One region of the Enterobacter sp. TMH.L2 genome, then DNA from elsewhere that is predicted to be linked to it. Evidence: riboswitches for the same ligand, from Rfam matches in the RefSeq annotation. Region 1 holds a riboswitch; each other region holds the start of a gene.
The links. A riboswitch is a leader RNA that binds a small molecule or an ion and turns the genes downstream of it on or off. The one in region 1 is predicted to bind thiamine pyrophosphate.
Positions count from the first base shown of each region.

Region 2: it holds a riboswitch for thiamine pyrophosphate, as region 1 does, so the genes downstream of both, thiC (phosphomethylpyrimidine synthase ThiC) here and tenA (thiaminase II) in region 1, are expected to answer to the same signal.
Region 3: it holds a riboswitch for thiamine pyrophosphate, as region 1 does, so the genes downstream of both, thiM (hydroxyethylthiazole kinase) here and tenA (thiaminase II) in region 1, are expected to answer to the same signal.

Region 1 is NZ_CP193791.1:1,711,700-1,716,350, reverse strand. It holds gene ACREYP_RS08175 (MerR family transcriptional regulator) at 1-522, opposite strand, end outside; gene ACREYP_RS08170 (DUF1349 domain-containing protein) at 715-1,290, opposite strand; gene ACREYP_RS08165 (LLM class flavin-dependent oxidoreductase) at 1,315-2,337, opposite strand; TPP riboswitch at 2,501-2,602, shown strand; gene tenA (thiaminase II) at 2,662-3,342, shown strand; gene ACREYP_RS08155 (ABC transporter ATP-binding protein) at 3,339-4,079, shown strand; gene ACREYP_RS08150 (ABC transporter permease) at 4,076-4,651, shown strand, end outside.
Region 2 is NZ_CP193791.1:4,403,201-4,407,851, reverse strand. It holds gene thiE (thiamine phosphate synthase) at 1-478, opposite strand, end outside; gene thiC (phosphomethylpyrimidine synthase ThiC) at 478-2,379, opposite strand; TPP riboswitch at 2,469-2,579, opposite strand; gene ACREYP_RS21085 (Rsd/AlgQ family anti-sigma factor) at 2,630-3,133, opposite strand; gene nudC (NAD(+) diphosphatase) at 3,232-4,005, shown strand; gene hemE (uroporphyrinogen decarboxylase) at 4,041-4,651, shown strand, end outside.
Region 3 is NZ_CP193791.1:1,569,959-1,574,609, reverse strand. It holds gene ACREYP_RS07515 (GntR family transcriptional regulator) at 1-302, opposite strand, end outside; gene thiD (bifunctional hydroxymethylpyrimidine kinase/phosphomethylpyrimidine kinase) at 389-1,189, opposite strand; gene thiM (hydroxyethylthiazole kinase) at 1,186-1,974, opposite strand; TPP riboswitch at 2,013-2,109, opposite strand; gene ACREYP_RS07500 (DUF3289 family protein) at 2,967-3,812, shown strand; gene ACREYP_RS07495 (DUF943 family protein) at 3,812-4,201, shown strand; gene ACREYP_RS07490 (YadA C-terminal domain-containing protein) at 4,489-4,651, shown strand, end outside.

The DNA.
Region 1 (4,651 bases):
GGGGTCACTCAGATGCCAGCCGGTAATCAGGCAGTTGTCACCGGGCGCTCTTTTATCCCCTTCAAGGCAAAACGAGGTGTAGGCGATAATGATGCCGTCGAGAATTTCGCGCAGGGTCATGATGGCCGGTACGTTAGCCGAGACTTTACTGCGCAGCGGGCGCAACACTTCCGTCACCAGTTCCGCGCGCGGATATTCCCGGCCTGCATCGTAGAGAAGCTGGCGAAGAGATTCGATTTTCCCCTCATTCAGCCGCTGCAACATACTCTCCTGCAGGCCAAGCCAGTTGTTCGCCCGGCGCATTTCAGGCCGGGCCAGCAGCGGCTTAACCTGGCTGACCGGCACCCCTTTTTTCACCCAGTCGAGAATGTTAAGCGCCTGCTGGATATCTTCGTCGCTGTACTGCCGATGACCGCCATCGGTTCGCATCGGCTTGAGCAGGCCGTAACGACGCTGCCAGGCACGGAGCGTGGTGGCGTTTATCCCGCAGAGCCGGGCAAATTCGCCGATGGAGTAAGACATGAAGAGCACCTGATAACCATCAATACTCACAATATACTACGAATTATACCGGGCTGAATGAAGCGCGAAGCGTTTGCACTTTATTTTCAATGCCCAACGGAAAAACATTTGCCCCTTTACCGGCTTTGTCCCCGCCAGGAGAAACCCTGCCTGGCAAATGTCTGGCGGGGCGCCGCCCGACTAAACGGCTGATTAACTTAAATCGTGCAGTCCTTTATCCAGCGCGGCACTCAGCATCATTTCTTCGAAGTTCACCGCCAGCCCGCCACGCTGCGGGGTGCAGCACATCACGCCTACCCTGCATGCGTCGAATCCGGGGAAATGCGCCAGTCTCAGCAGCGGCCAGCTTTTGCCGTCAACGGAATACTGCAGCCGCAGGCTGTCCCCTTTTCGGGTCAGGCGCATCCAGAACAGATTTGCTTGACCGGGAAAGACGCCGGTTGCCCAGTCGGAATGGCCCTGCGTCAGCACGCTGCCAATGGCAGGCGCGTCGTCGTTAAACTCGATGCCCGCTTTTAGCCAGTGGGATTCATCCCCCATCAACATGATGCCGGCCTGGTCGTAGAGTGCGCTAAATTCAGCTTTGACCTTCACCTGGAAAGTAAAATCCCCCCGCACGTTGCAGCCATAAAAATGGCCGGAGAAACGCTCAAACCCGTACCATGTTTTGCGCCAGAAGTCGGTTTGTTCATCGGTGACAACCGTCAGCCCGCCGTCGCCTTCTTGCCAGACTTTTGGCTCATTAATCCAGTAAAAATCCTCGCTCATAGCATGACCTTTTCCCTGTTTTATTTAGCGCCAGCCCAACTCTGGTGCAACGTGCTTCAGAATAGATTCGATGACGTGCGCGTTATAATCCACGCCCAGCTGGTTTGGCACGGTTAACAGCAGCGTGTCGGCTTCAGCAATCGCTTCATCCTGCGCCAGTTGCTTAATGAGCAGTTCCGGTTCAGCGGCATAGCTGCGGCCGAAAATGGCCCGGGTTTGTGGCTCGATGTAGCCAACCTGATCGCCTTCTTTGCCGCTGCCGCCGAAGTAGTTGCGGTCGCGCTGGTCCATTAACGCGAAGATGCTGCGGCTGACGGAAACGCGCGGCTCACGCGTATGGCCCGCCTCTTTCCACGCGGCCCGATAAGCACGGATTTGCTTCGCCTGCTGGATATGAAACGGCTCGCCGGATTCATCGGTTTTCAGCGTGGAGCTTTGCAGGTTCATCCCTAACTTCGCGGCCCACTCCGAGGTCGCGTTGGAGCTGGCTCCCCACCAGATTCGCTCCCGTAGCCCGGCAGAAAACGGCTCCAGACGCAGCAACCCCGGCGGATTAGGAAACATCGGCTGCGGGTTAGGTTCGGCAAAACCGTCCCCTTTCAGCGCCTCGAGGAACACTTCGGTATGACGGCGCGCCATATCGGCTTCGGTCTCTCCTTCGCCCGGCACATAGCCAAAATAGCGCCAGCCGTCGATCACCTGCTCCGGCGAGCCACGGCTGATTCCAAGCTGCAGGCGGCCCCCGGCAATCAAGTCCGCGGCGCCCGCATCCTCCACCATGTAAAGCGGGTTTTCATAGCGCATATCGATCACGCCGGTGCCGATTTCAATACGTTTAGTTTTTGCCCCAATGGCCGCCAGCAGCGGGAAAGGCGAGCTTAGCTGACGAGCAAAATGGTGCACGCGGAAGTAAGCGCCGTCCGCGCCAAGCTCTTCTGCAGCAACGGCAAGATCGATGGACTGCAGCAGCGTATCCGCCGCAGAGCGCGTGCCGGACTGGGCGGCAGGCGACCAGTGGCCAAAAGAGAGAAAGCCAATCTTTTTCATCGGATATCATCCTTAGACTCGTAGGTAACCGGCCTACAGTGACAAAATTCCCGCCCCGTGTGCCAGCAAAATATTGCGATACCGCACTAAACGGATCGTCGCTTTCAGCAAGATCAGACACAGCGCCCGGCGATTGTAATCAAAAAGTAAATGTCGTATAACAGGCACCTCCGAGGGGTGTCCTGTATGGGCTGAGATGGCGTAAGCCGAACCCTTTGAACCTGATCTGGGTCATGCCAGCGAAGGGACGGTCGGCAATCACAGCTCTGTTATTGTCTGTTCATACCTCTGCGCGCCCGGATCTCCACTTACCCAGGAGGTCCCATGTACACCCCACTTTTCGAAAACGGTCTTTACGGACGACTGCGCGAGCAGGCCGGCCAGCACTGGCAGGATTACGTCGATCACCCTTTTCTGCAGCAGCTTGCTGTCGGCACGCTGCCTGAAGCCGCATTTAAGCGCTATCTGACCCAGGATTATCTTTTCCTGATTCATTTTGCCCGCGCCTACGCCCTGCTGGTCAGCAAGCTTCGCACGCTGCCGGAAATGCGCACCGCGACCGCATCGCTGAATGCCATTGTCTCCGAGCTGCCGCTCCATGTGGCTTACTGTCGAAGCTGGGGCCTGGACGAAGCGCAAATAGTGGCCGAGGCGGAAGCGCCAGAAACCATGAATTACACCCGTTACGTGCTGGATATTGGCCATTCAGGCGACGCGCTCGATCTGCTGGCTGCGCTGCTGCCCTGCGTGGCCGGATATGCAGAAATCGGCCTTGGCCTGCTGCATAGCTCCGACACGGTGATGGCAGGCAATCCCTACGCGAACTGGATCCGTAACTATGGCGATGAAGGCTACCTCACCGGCGTGCGGGCCGCTGTGCAGTTGCTCGAAAACGTAGGCCACCAGCGTGGCGCGGAAAGCCGTTTCTCAGAGCTATCACAGATTTTTACCACCGCGACGCAGCTTGAATCCGCGTTCTGGCAGATGGGGCTGAATGCCTCATGACCGACAGCGCGACTTCGCCGGGCATTCAGGTGCGCGATCTCAGCCTGCGCTTTGGCCAGCAGACCATTTTTGAGCGGCTGAATTTTGATATTCCCGGCAGCAGCTTCGTTGCCCTGCTGGGCGCGAGCGGGGCCGGTAAAACCAGCCTGCTAAAGATTATCGCCGGGCTGGCGCAGGCCAGTGGCGGAAGCGTGACCTGCAGCGACGGTCTGCCGGTTGCCGGGCGTATCGCCTGGATGGGGCAGAAAGATTTGCTCTACCCGTGGCTCAGCATTGAGCAGAACGTGGCCCTCGGAGCTCGCCTGCGTGGTGAGGCGGTCGACAGACAATGGACGGAACATTTGATTGAGCAGGTCGGGCTGGCTGGCTATGCCAAAGCCCTGCCAGCTTCGCTATCGGGCGGGATGAGGCAACGTGCCGCCATCGCCAGAACGCTTTACGAAAAGCGCCCGATAGTGCTGATGGATGAGCCGTTTTCGGCGCTGGATGCCATCACCCGCACGGCCATTCAGGACCTGGCGGCCAGGCTGCTGGCAAAAAATACCGTGCTGCTGATCACTCACGATCCGATGGAAGCCTGTCGGCTCAGCCACCGCCTGCTGGTGCTCTCCCGCTGGCCTGAGGGCATCGACGATACGCATGTTATTGCCGGGCAGCCGCCCCGCGCGCCGGACGATGTAGATCTACTCCAAAGCCAGGCCGGGCTGCTGCAACAGTTGATCAGGGCCGCCGAATGAAGCTGACTTCAGACACCCCTGCTACACGCCTGCGCCGCGGGCTGACCGTCTTTGCCGGGCTGCTGCTACTTTGGTATCTGCTTACCCTCGGCAATATTCCCGCCTTTCTTTTGCCCTCTCCCGCTTCGGTGGCACTGGCGTTATGGGATGGCCGCGATTATCTCGCCTGGCACACGCTGGTCACCGCTTCAGAGATTATCAGCGGGCTAATTCTGGGCGTACTCCTCGGTGCAGGCCTGGCGCTGGGCATGATGTTTTCCCCCCGCCTCCAGCGCTGGCTGATGCCGCTGGTACTCACCAGTCAGGCAATCCCGGTGTTTGCCCTCGCACCGCTGCTGGTGCTGTGGTTCGGCTTTGGCATGAGCGCCAAAGTGGCGATGGCGGTGCTGGTGATTTTCTTCCCGGTGGTGTCGTCGTTCTTTGACGGACTGCGCCGGGTGAATAACGACTATCTGGATCTGGCCCGCACGATGGGGGCTTCACGCTGGGCGCAGCTGAGGCACGTCCGGCTGATGGCGGCGCTGCCTGCTTTTGGCTCGGGGCTGCGCATGGCCGCCGCCGTCGCCCCCATC
Region 2 (4,651 bases), 2.1 Mb from region 1:
AGTAATCACCCAGCGTCTGAATATGTTCTGCCAGCTTATTCAGCCCTTGAGGGGAAGAGGGCATCTGCTTGGTTTGGGTAGGGAAGACATGGCCCAGCGCGATGTAGGACGGGTTTGCGCTTAAGGCGCGATCCATTTCCATGTTGTCGTGGGTTGAAAGCCCCAGACGCAGTCCGGCTTCGCTTATCGCCGCCAGGTTGGCGACATCCATATCTTCCTGGCCGAGGTGTACGCCGTAGGCACCGTGTTGGATGGCCAGTCGCCAGTAATCGTTAATGAACAGGCGAGCGTTGTAGCGTTCGCCCAGCGCAATGGCTGCGATGACGTCGGCTTCAACGTCTGCATCGCGTTTGTCTTTAATGCGGAGCTGGATAGTCTTGACGCCAGCCCCGAGGAGACGTTCGATCCATTCCACGCTGTCGACGACCGGATAAAGGCCCAGTCGGCGTGAGGTGGCAGGGAAAGTGAGTCTGGACATTATGCTTCCTCTTGTCTGAGATAAATTTCGCCGCCCCGGGCGCGAAAGTGCTGGGACATATCTTCCATGCCAGCATCTCTCGCCTGTTTTGCGGCGTAATCGCGCACTTCCTGGGTGATTTTCATGGAGCAAAACTTAGGGCCGCACATGGAACAGAAATGCGCGACTTTGCCGGATTCCTGCGGCAACGTTTCATCGTGGTAAGCGCGGGCGGTGAAGGGGTCGAGCGCCAGGTTGAATTGGTCTTCCCAGCGGAATTCAAAGCGTGCTTTGGACATCGCGTTGTCGCGTATTTGTGCGCCGGGATGCCCTTTGGCCAGGTCCGCAGCGTGAGCGGCAATTTTGTAGGTAATTAGTCCCTGCTTAACATCCTCTTTGTTCGGCAGGCCGAGGTGCTCCTTCGGGGTGACGTAGCAAAGCATCGCGCAGCCAAACCAGCCGATCATGGCGGCGCCAATGCCGGAGGTGAAGTGGTCATAGCCTGGTGCGATGTCGGTTGTGAGCGGGCCAAGGGTATAGAAAGGCGCTTCGTGACAATGCTCCAGTTCTTCGGTCATGTTGCGGCGAATCATCTGCATCGGCACATGCCCCGGGCCTTCAATCATCACCTGGACGTCGTAATCCCAGGCAATTTTGGTCAGCTCGCCCAGCGTATGCAGTTCGGCAAACTGCGCTTCGTCGTTGGCATCCTGAATGGAGCCCGGGCGTAAGCCATCGCCCAGGGAAAGGGAAACGTCATAGGCGGCGCAAATTTCGCAGATTTCACGGAAGTGCTGATACAGGAAGTTTTCCTGATGATGGGACAGGCACCACTTCGCCATAATCGATCCGCCGCGCGATACGATCCCGGTCAGGCGCTGCGCGGTCATCGGGACATAGCGAAGCAGCACGCCCGCGTGAATGGTGAAGTAATCCACACCTTGCTCTGCCTGCTCCAGCAGCGTGTCGCGGAACATCTCCCAGCTCAGGTCTTCGGCGATACCGTTCGCCTTCTCCAGCGCCTGGTAGATGGGCACCGTGCCGATGGGCACCGGGCTGTTGCGCAGGATCCATTCCCGCGTTTCATGAATGTAGCGGCCGGTGGAGAGGTCCATCACCGTGTCTGCCCCCCAGCGAGTGGCCCACACCAGCTTCTCCACCTCCTCTTCAATAGAAGACGTGACCGCCGAGTTGCCGATATTGGCATTGACCTTCACCAGGAAATTGCGGCCGATAATCATCGGCTCTGATTCCGGGTGGTTGATATTGGCGGGAATAATCGCTCGCCCGGCGGCGACTTCATCGCGGACAAACTCCGGCGTGATGTTTTCCGGCAGGCGGGCCCCAAACCCTTCGCCGGGATGCTGGTGGCGCAGGACGGCATCGCGAATACGCTCGCGCCCCATATTTTCGCGAATGGCGATGAATTCCATCTCCGGGGTGACAAGGCCTTTGCGGGCGTAATGCAACTGGGTGACGCATTGCCCGGCTATTGCCCGGCGAGGTTTGGACTGAGTTTCAAAGCGCAACTCGTCCAGGCCGTCGTCGGCAAGACGCGCTTTTGTGTAAGCGGAGCTGCGGTCACCCAGCGTTTCGCTGTCGCCGCGGTCGTCGATCCAGGCGCTGCGTAGGGGATTTAGCCCGTTTAACACGTTTATGGCGATGTCGGGATCGCCATAGGGGCCAGAGGTATCGTAGACAGGAACCGCCTCGTTCGGCTGATATTGCGGGGCATCTTTGCTCCCGCCGGTGAGCGTTGGGCTGAGTTGGATTTCGCGCATCGGGATGCGGATATCTTCACGTGACCCGATCAGATAGATGCGTCGGGAGTTGGGGAAGGCGGTGCCTTCAAGCGTGTTGATGAAGTGTTGGGCGGCGGCGCGCTGTTCACGGCGGCCAGGTTTTTTTTCAGATGCAGACATAGCTCATTCCAGGTTTAGTCAGGATATGGCTTGTCAGGACAACGGAAGGAGTAATGGATATGGGCCGCCTGAAAACGGGTGTACCCAAAGACAGAATTACTCTTGTTCCCTTCGCAGGTTCTAACCTGATCAGGTTCCGCGGATCCCGAATTAACGGTCTCAGCCGGTGCATAACGCACTCGGCACTCCGACAAGAATGATCCCACCTTGCGGTGGGAAAGTTGTAAATTACTCGTTAATAGCTAACAACTCAAGCTGGACTTGCCAGCCCGGCAGGATCGCTGGCGCTGCCGTCGAGGTTGTTATCAATAGCCAGGAGGACTAGTTTATCTTCAAGGGTGAAGCGGGACTCCAGGCACTCGCCAATCTCTGACAGCGCCTGCTGGAATTCGACCCAGCTGTCGCGGTCGATGGCGTTTTCCAGATGGGAATCGTAGAGATCCATGATTTGCTGGGTGTTGGCTTCCAACTGAGGGTAGAGCTGGGCTGCGCTTAGCAGCGGGCTGCTGCCTTCCAGGTTGCTGATAATTCGCTCGTAGATACTGAAATGCCCGGAAGAGAGGTAATCCACCAGGCCGTGGCAAAAATTGTCTAACGCTTTTTCGTCGAGCGCGGTGTGCGATTCCTTGTTAGGCTTGATCCCGACCATGTTGTAATAGGCGACCAACAGGTGCTTACGGGCCTGCAGCCAATGGTCAACTAACTCATTACTACCACCAACGCGCTCAGTCAGATTGGCTAACTGGTTCAGCATGATTGAGACTCCGTGAGTTAAAAGATTGAACGCAAACTAACCCAAAAAAGTAAAAACTAATTGTTTATATCAGTGAACACGGGGATGTGCACCAGGTTATGGAACGTGTTATTCAAAACTTAGATCATGGTTGGTGGATAGTCAGCCATGAGCAAAAAATATGGTTGCCTCAGGGTGACTTACCTCACGGCAGCGCGGAAGAATTTCAACTCGTAGGCAGCCGCGCCCTGGATATCGGTGAGTGGGAAGGTGAGCCCGTCTGGCTGATTCGTGAAAACCGCCGCTCGGATATGGGCTCGCTGCGTCAGCTCCTGGATCGCGATGTGGGCCTGTTCCAGCTGGCCGGGCGAGGCGTTCAACTGGCCGAGTTTTATCGCTCGCATAAGTATTGCGGTTACTGCGGCCATGAAATGCACTTCAGCAAAAGCGAATGGGCAATGCTCTGCGGGCACTGCCGGGAACGCTATTACCCGCAAATTGCCCCCTGCATTATTGTCGCTATTCGTAAGGATGATCATATCCTGCTGGCTCAGCACACGCGCCACCGCAACGGCGTCTACACCGTGCTGGCCGGGTTTGTCGAAGTGGGTGAAACGCTGGAGCAGGCGGTGGCTCGCGAAGTTATGGAAGAGAGCAGTATTCAGGTGAAAAACCTGCGCTACGTGACTTCCCAGCCCTGGCCGTTCCCGCAGTCGCTGATGACCGCATTTATGGCGGATTATCACAGCGGTGAAATCAAGATTGACCCGAAGGAGCTGCTGGATGCGGGCTGGTATCGCTATGACCAACTGCCGCTGTTACCGCCGCCGGGCACCGTGGCGCGCCGCTTAATTGAAGATACCGTCGCCCTGTGTCGCGCGGACTATGAATGATAGACTGCGGCGATACAGCTAAAGGAAAGGTAAACATGACTGAACTGAAGAACGATCGTTACCTGCGCGCCCTGCAGCGCTTGCCGGTAGATGTCACCCCTGTGTGGATGATGCGCCAGGCAGGGCGTTATCTACCGGAATATAAGGCGACGCGCGCTCAGGCGGGTGACTTTATGTCGCTGTGCAAAAACGCTGAGCTGGCCTGCGAAGTCACTCTGCAACCATTGCGCCGTTACGCGCTGGATGCGGCGATCCTCTTTTCGGACATTCTGACCATCCCGGATGCGATGGGGCTTGGGCTGTACTTTGAAGCCGGGGAAGGCCCGCGCTTTAGCTCCCCGATTCAAAGCCTGGCCGACGTTCAAAAGCTGCCGATTCCCGATCCGGAAGGCGAGCTGGCATACGTGATGAACGCGGTGCGCACTATTCGCCGTGAACTGAAGGGTGAAGTGCCGCTGATTGGCTTCTCCGGCAGCCCGTGGACGCTGGCCACTTATATGGTGGAAGGCGGCAGCAGCAAAGCCTTCACCGTGATTAAGAAAATGATGTTTGCCGACCCGAAAGCGCTTCACCTGCTGCTGGATAAGCTGGCGCAGAGCGTGACGCTGTATCTGAACGCGCAAATCCGCGCGGGCGCGCAGTCGGT
Region 3 (4,651 bases), 140 kb from region 1:
AAGCCCCTGGCCTCTTTCAGCGAATACTCAAACGTCGCATTAATTTGCGTCCCGTAGCCGCGCGAACGCGTCACCACGCCGTCATCTTCCAGCGCCTGCATCGCCTTGCGCACGGTAATGCGTGACACACCCGTGAGCTGGCTGAGATCGCGCTCCCCCGGCAGGATATTGCCCTGCGGCAACAGGCCCGCGCGCACGGCGTTTTTCACCGTTTCGGCAAACCTGAGGTACAGAGGAGCGTTATCCGGAGCGGAAAAGCGCTGTTTGAGCTGTTCAACTAACTGGTGATGAGCCTGTTCCATGGTACGCAATTGTCCGGCAGGGAAGATGAAGCCAGTATAGTACCACTGGTATTACGCTGGCTAAAAACTTCTCTCTTAACCGACAGTTACCACCATTCGTGAAAATGATGTACCGGGCCGATACCGTGCCCGACCTCCAGCGAATCCGCCTGAGCCAGCGCCTTCGACAACCAGATTTTTGCGGCAGCCACGGTTTGCGCCCAGTCGTCATGGCGGGGGCGGAGCGCAGCCAGCGCGGCAGATAAAGTGCAGCCGGTGCCGTGGGTGTTTTTTGTTTGCACGCGCGGCGCGGTAAAGCGCTGGACATCGTGGCGAGTAAATAGCCAGTCCGGGCTTTCTGCGTCGTCGAGGTGCCCGCCTTTCATCAGCACAGCCTCGCAGCCCATTGCCAGCAGCGCTTCACCCTGTTCGCGCATCTCTTTTTCACTGCGCGCGTGGGGCGCATCCAGCAGCGCTGCCGCTTCAGGGAGATTGGGCGTGATCAGCGCGACATGCGGCAATAGCTTCCGACGTAAGCTTTCCACCGCCGACGGGGCCAGCAGCGGATCGCCGCTTTTCGCCAGCATCACCGTGTCCAGCACCACGTTTGGTACCTTATAGAACGCCAGTCGCTCTGCGACGGCTTCAACGATATCGGCCTCTGCCAGCATGCCAATTTTTGTGGTGTCGATGCGCACATCGCTCAATACCGAATCCAGCTGCGCCGCCACAAACTCAGGCTCAATACGATAAACGGACTGCACGCCACGGGTATTCTGCGCCACCAGCGCAGTGATCACGCTTGTGCCGTAAGCGCCGAGCGCGGAGAAAGTTTTCAGATCGGCCTGGATCCCCGCGCCACCGCTTGGATCGGTTCCGGCAATAGTTAATGCGTTGATGCGTTTCATGCCAGCCCCTCCGCGTTAAGCAGATAAAGGGCGTCGAGGAAGGCTGGGGTAAAACTGCCCGGCCCACGGCTGGCGGCGATGGCCTGCTCGCCGGCAAGCGACATAAAGCGGCAGGCGCTGGCGACGTTGTCCAGCCTGTCTCCCGGTAAAGCACAGCACGCAGCAACCACGGCGGAAAGCGCGCAGCCGGTGCCGACCACACGCGTCATGAGTTCTCCCCCGCCGGTCACGGCAAACGTTCGTTCGCCATCGGTGACGTAATCAGTTTCTCCGGTTACGGCAACCACTGCACCGGTTTCGCGCGCCAGTTTTTGCGCCGCCGGGATCGCCGAAAGTGCATCATCGGTGCTGTCTACGCCACGGCCTCCGGCCTGCTCCCCTGCCAACGCCATGATTTCAGACGCATTACCGCGAATGGCGGCTGGTTTCAGTTGAATAATTTCGCGAGCGAAGCGCGTGCGGAAAGCCAAACCACCCACGGCGACCGGGTCTAGTGCCCACGGCGTTTCGGCGCTATTGGCGGCGTGAATAGCAGCCAGCATCGCCGTCGCGCGTTCTGAAGTCAGGGTGCCGATGTTGATCAGCAGCGCGCTGGCAAGCCCGCTAAATTGTGCCGCTTCTTCGGCTTCAATCACCATCGCCGGGGCAGCCCCAAGCGCCAGCAGCACGTTAGCGGTAAAGGTTTGCACTACGTCATTGGTCATGCAGTGAACCAGCGGCGAATACTGACGGAGGTGGTGTAAAACAGAGGCGGCGGTTGCGCCGGGTAGCAGGTCAGGTTGCATAACGGTAAGGCTCCTGTCCGGCGTGAAAGAAGGGACGCCGGACAGGCATCTGACTTCCCTACGCTGGCATTATCCAGATCAGGTGGTACGGGTATTTCTCAGCCTTCACAAAGAAGGGCACCCCGAGTCATTTAAATCAAAATCAAAAGCTTGCGATTAACGTCCCGTTAATCCCTGTTCTGGATCATGCCAGCGGAAAGCCAAAGCCGCAACCCCCTCAAAAACGGCATGTGCGCGGTATCGCGACTCTCGCTGTATCCCACAGCCAAACGACAAAAAAACCGGATTGCTCCAGCCTCGTTCAGTTGTCGTTTTCGTTGTTGTTTTTAAATCCATAGATCTGAATGTGAAGAAGAAAACCGTTTAGCCTCAGAAATTACAAGAATAATCTTAAAAATAAATTATCAAATCAATTATATGCATTGACCGTTTTTATAGATAATTATTTAGTTATTGATTTCTATTATTGATTTCTATTATTGATTTCTATTATTGATTTCTATTATTGATTTCTATTATTGATTTCTATTATTGATTTCTATTATTGATCAATAATTTTTAAAATTTCATTATCAATCAACTGGAATATAACATGCACTCCGAATTCATCGCTGAACCCATAATGAACCTTGTCGAGATTACCCGAAATGACGGGCAAACCGGGCAGTGTCCGATCGTCGATATTAGGTTCAAGAAAATTAATATCGTCAGCACCAAGATGGAAAAAGTACCTCCAGCTCTGGGCCGTGCCAATGCGCAGATCGGCAACGCAGCCAAAACGCGAGCAGGATCCTGAAGCCCGCATCGTCGGCGTGCTGGCTGCGTTACTGAAACAGTCCTGAGGCGACTGTTTAACCCTCTGCTATATCGTGCTTTTTCATTTTCAAAATCAATAAACCGCACAAATTCATTCACCATCTAAATAATTGCACAGATTTTCGCCAGTGCTATTATATCTTTATTAATATTTTTAAGGGAAAGGAACACCCCACATGGCTAATGTTGTATTTCCAAAAACTGTATTTACTACACTTAAACCTTTTAATGATTATAGTGCTAATGATATGCGTTACGGCGATATGTCAGAAGGCAGATTAAAAAGAGAGTTTGGGTTAACAAACGTATCAAATGTCGTAGACCCCTACACATTAACCAGGCTTACCGCGTTCGATAACCCCCAATCAAGATTTGCAGGCGTATACGGTGGAAAGCATAACTCCGGGACTGTAAGCATTCAAGAATGTGCAAAACTACTTTTTGAAGAAATGCTAAAAACATCTCTTCCGTATTCTTGTATAGGTCCGTACAAATATTTGATTAATCAAATGCTAAGGCATTTTTACCGTTCATCTGGAACGCCGTTTAATGATGAGCACTTAAATGCTGCATATAGCCATAAATTGCACTCTAATTATTCTACAAAAAACACAGTAACTTACATGCGAAAATCTATTGGGTTACTTGTTGATTATCAAAATAAAGGATTCCCTCAAGATAGGTTGAAAGACCTTGAAGCTGCAATTGAAATATCTATTCTTCCTAAGTTCAACTCACCTATACATGATAAGATCAACGGAATGGGGATCACCGTTCATGATGTTTACGCAACAAAAATAGATATAATAAGTTTTGATGTGAACGATTCCGGTTGGAAATCAAGAGTTAAATTTACAGGGCAAGACCATTTTGGGCTAGATGTTGATGACATAAGAAAGAAAAAATTCAACCAATTCCAGTTTTTTAAAATATGGTTTGTATTACAGCGATTTAGTCGATTTGGCTTTAAACCATTTTTAACAAATATGGAAGCAGTGATCGACATAGAAGGAAAACGCTGATGCGTATATTTACAATTCTGATCCTGGTAACCTTATTGGGTTATGGTGGTTATTACGTCTTAGGTAATAGAAATGCGATGATTAAGGGCGCTCATTACAATGGAAGTACTGCCGTAATCCTCGTTGATAGACTGCCGTTCACTGAGTCGGCAAAAATTCATTGGTGGGAACGCAATCAGAACCAGATTAGAGAGCAATATCATATCCCTTCTGGTAAGGCTGGCCCATTTCTTATTTCTGTGTTTGCTTTCGGTGATGGTTATCAGGAAGAAGGAAAAGAAGATCGATTATGCTTTAAGGATGTAAAGCCACCTAAAAACTGTATTGATAAAAATATTATCATGCAGATCTGGCGTGAACGCGATGGCAGCACAAGCTATGACTTTTAGCCGCTCCACGCCCTTCTGCCATCAAGCGGCCCGCGAGTAACTGCACTTTCAAACGTAAGCGCCTTACCCCTTTTCACCCCGATTGTAACAGCGGTGTGAGCAGCCTGGCACCAGCGCAAATAATGAATGTGAACGGCCTGTTTTATCGCTTTTAAACACTCTCCACCAAGAATTTTCTTATGATTTAGATCAAGGATTGTATTGTCACATTTCGGAATAGTTCATCACCGTTATTAGTGCACTCAATAATGCATTGGAACGTTCAATTTATTTATGGTGAGAGAAATATGAAATCCTTTAACTTTGGTCAATCAATGGCTTTGGTGTTTGGTATTTTGGTCCTTTCGACTTCAGCCAGGGCTGATGTGGTAAGCGACTTCTATAATAATATGGTGAATAAATCTATTACCTGGCAGGAAGCAAAGGCCAGTTTTGAAAGTATGGATGCGT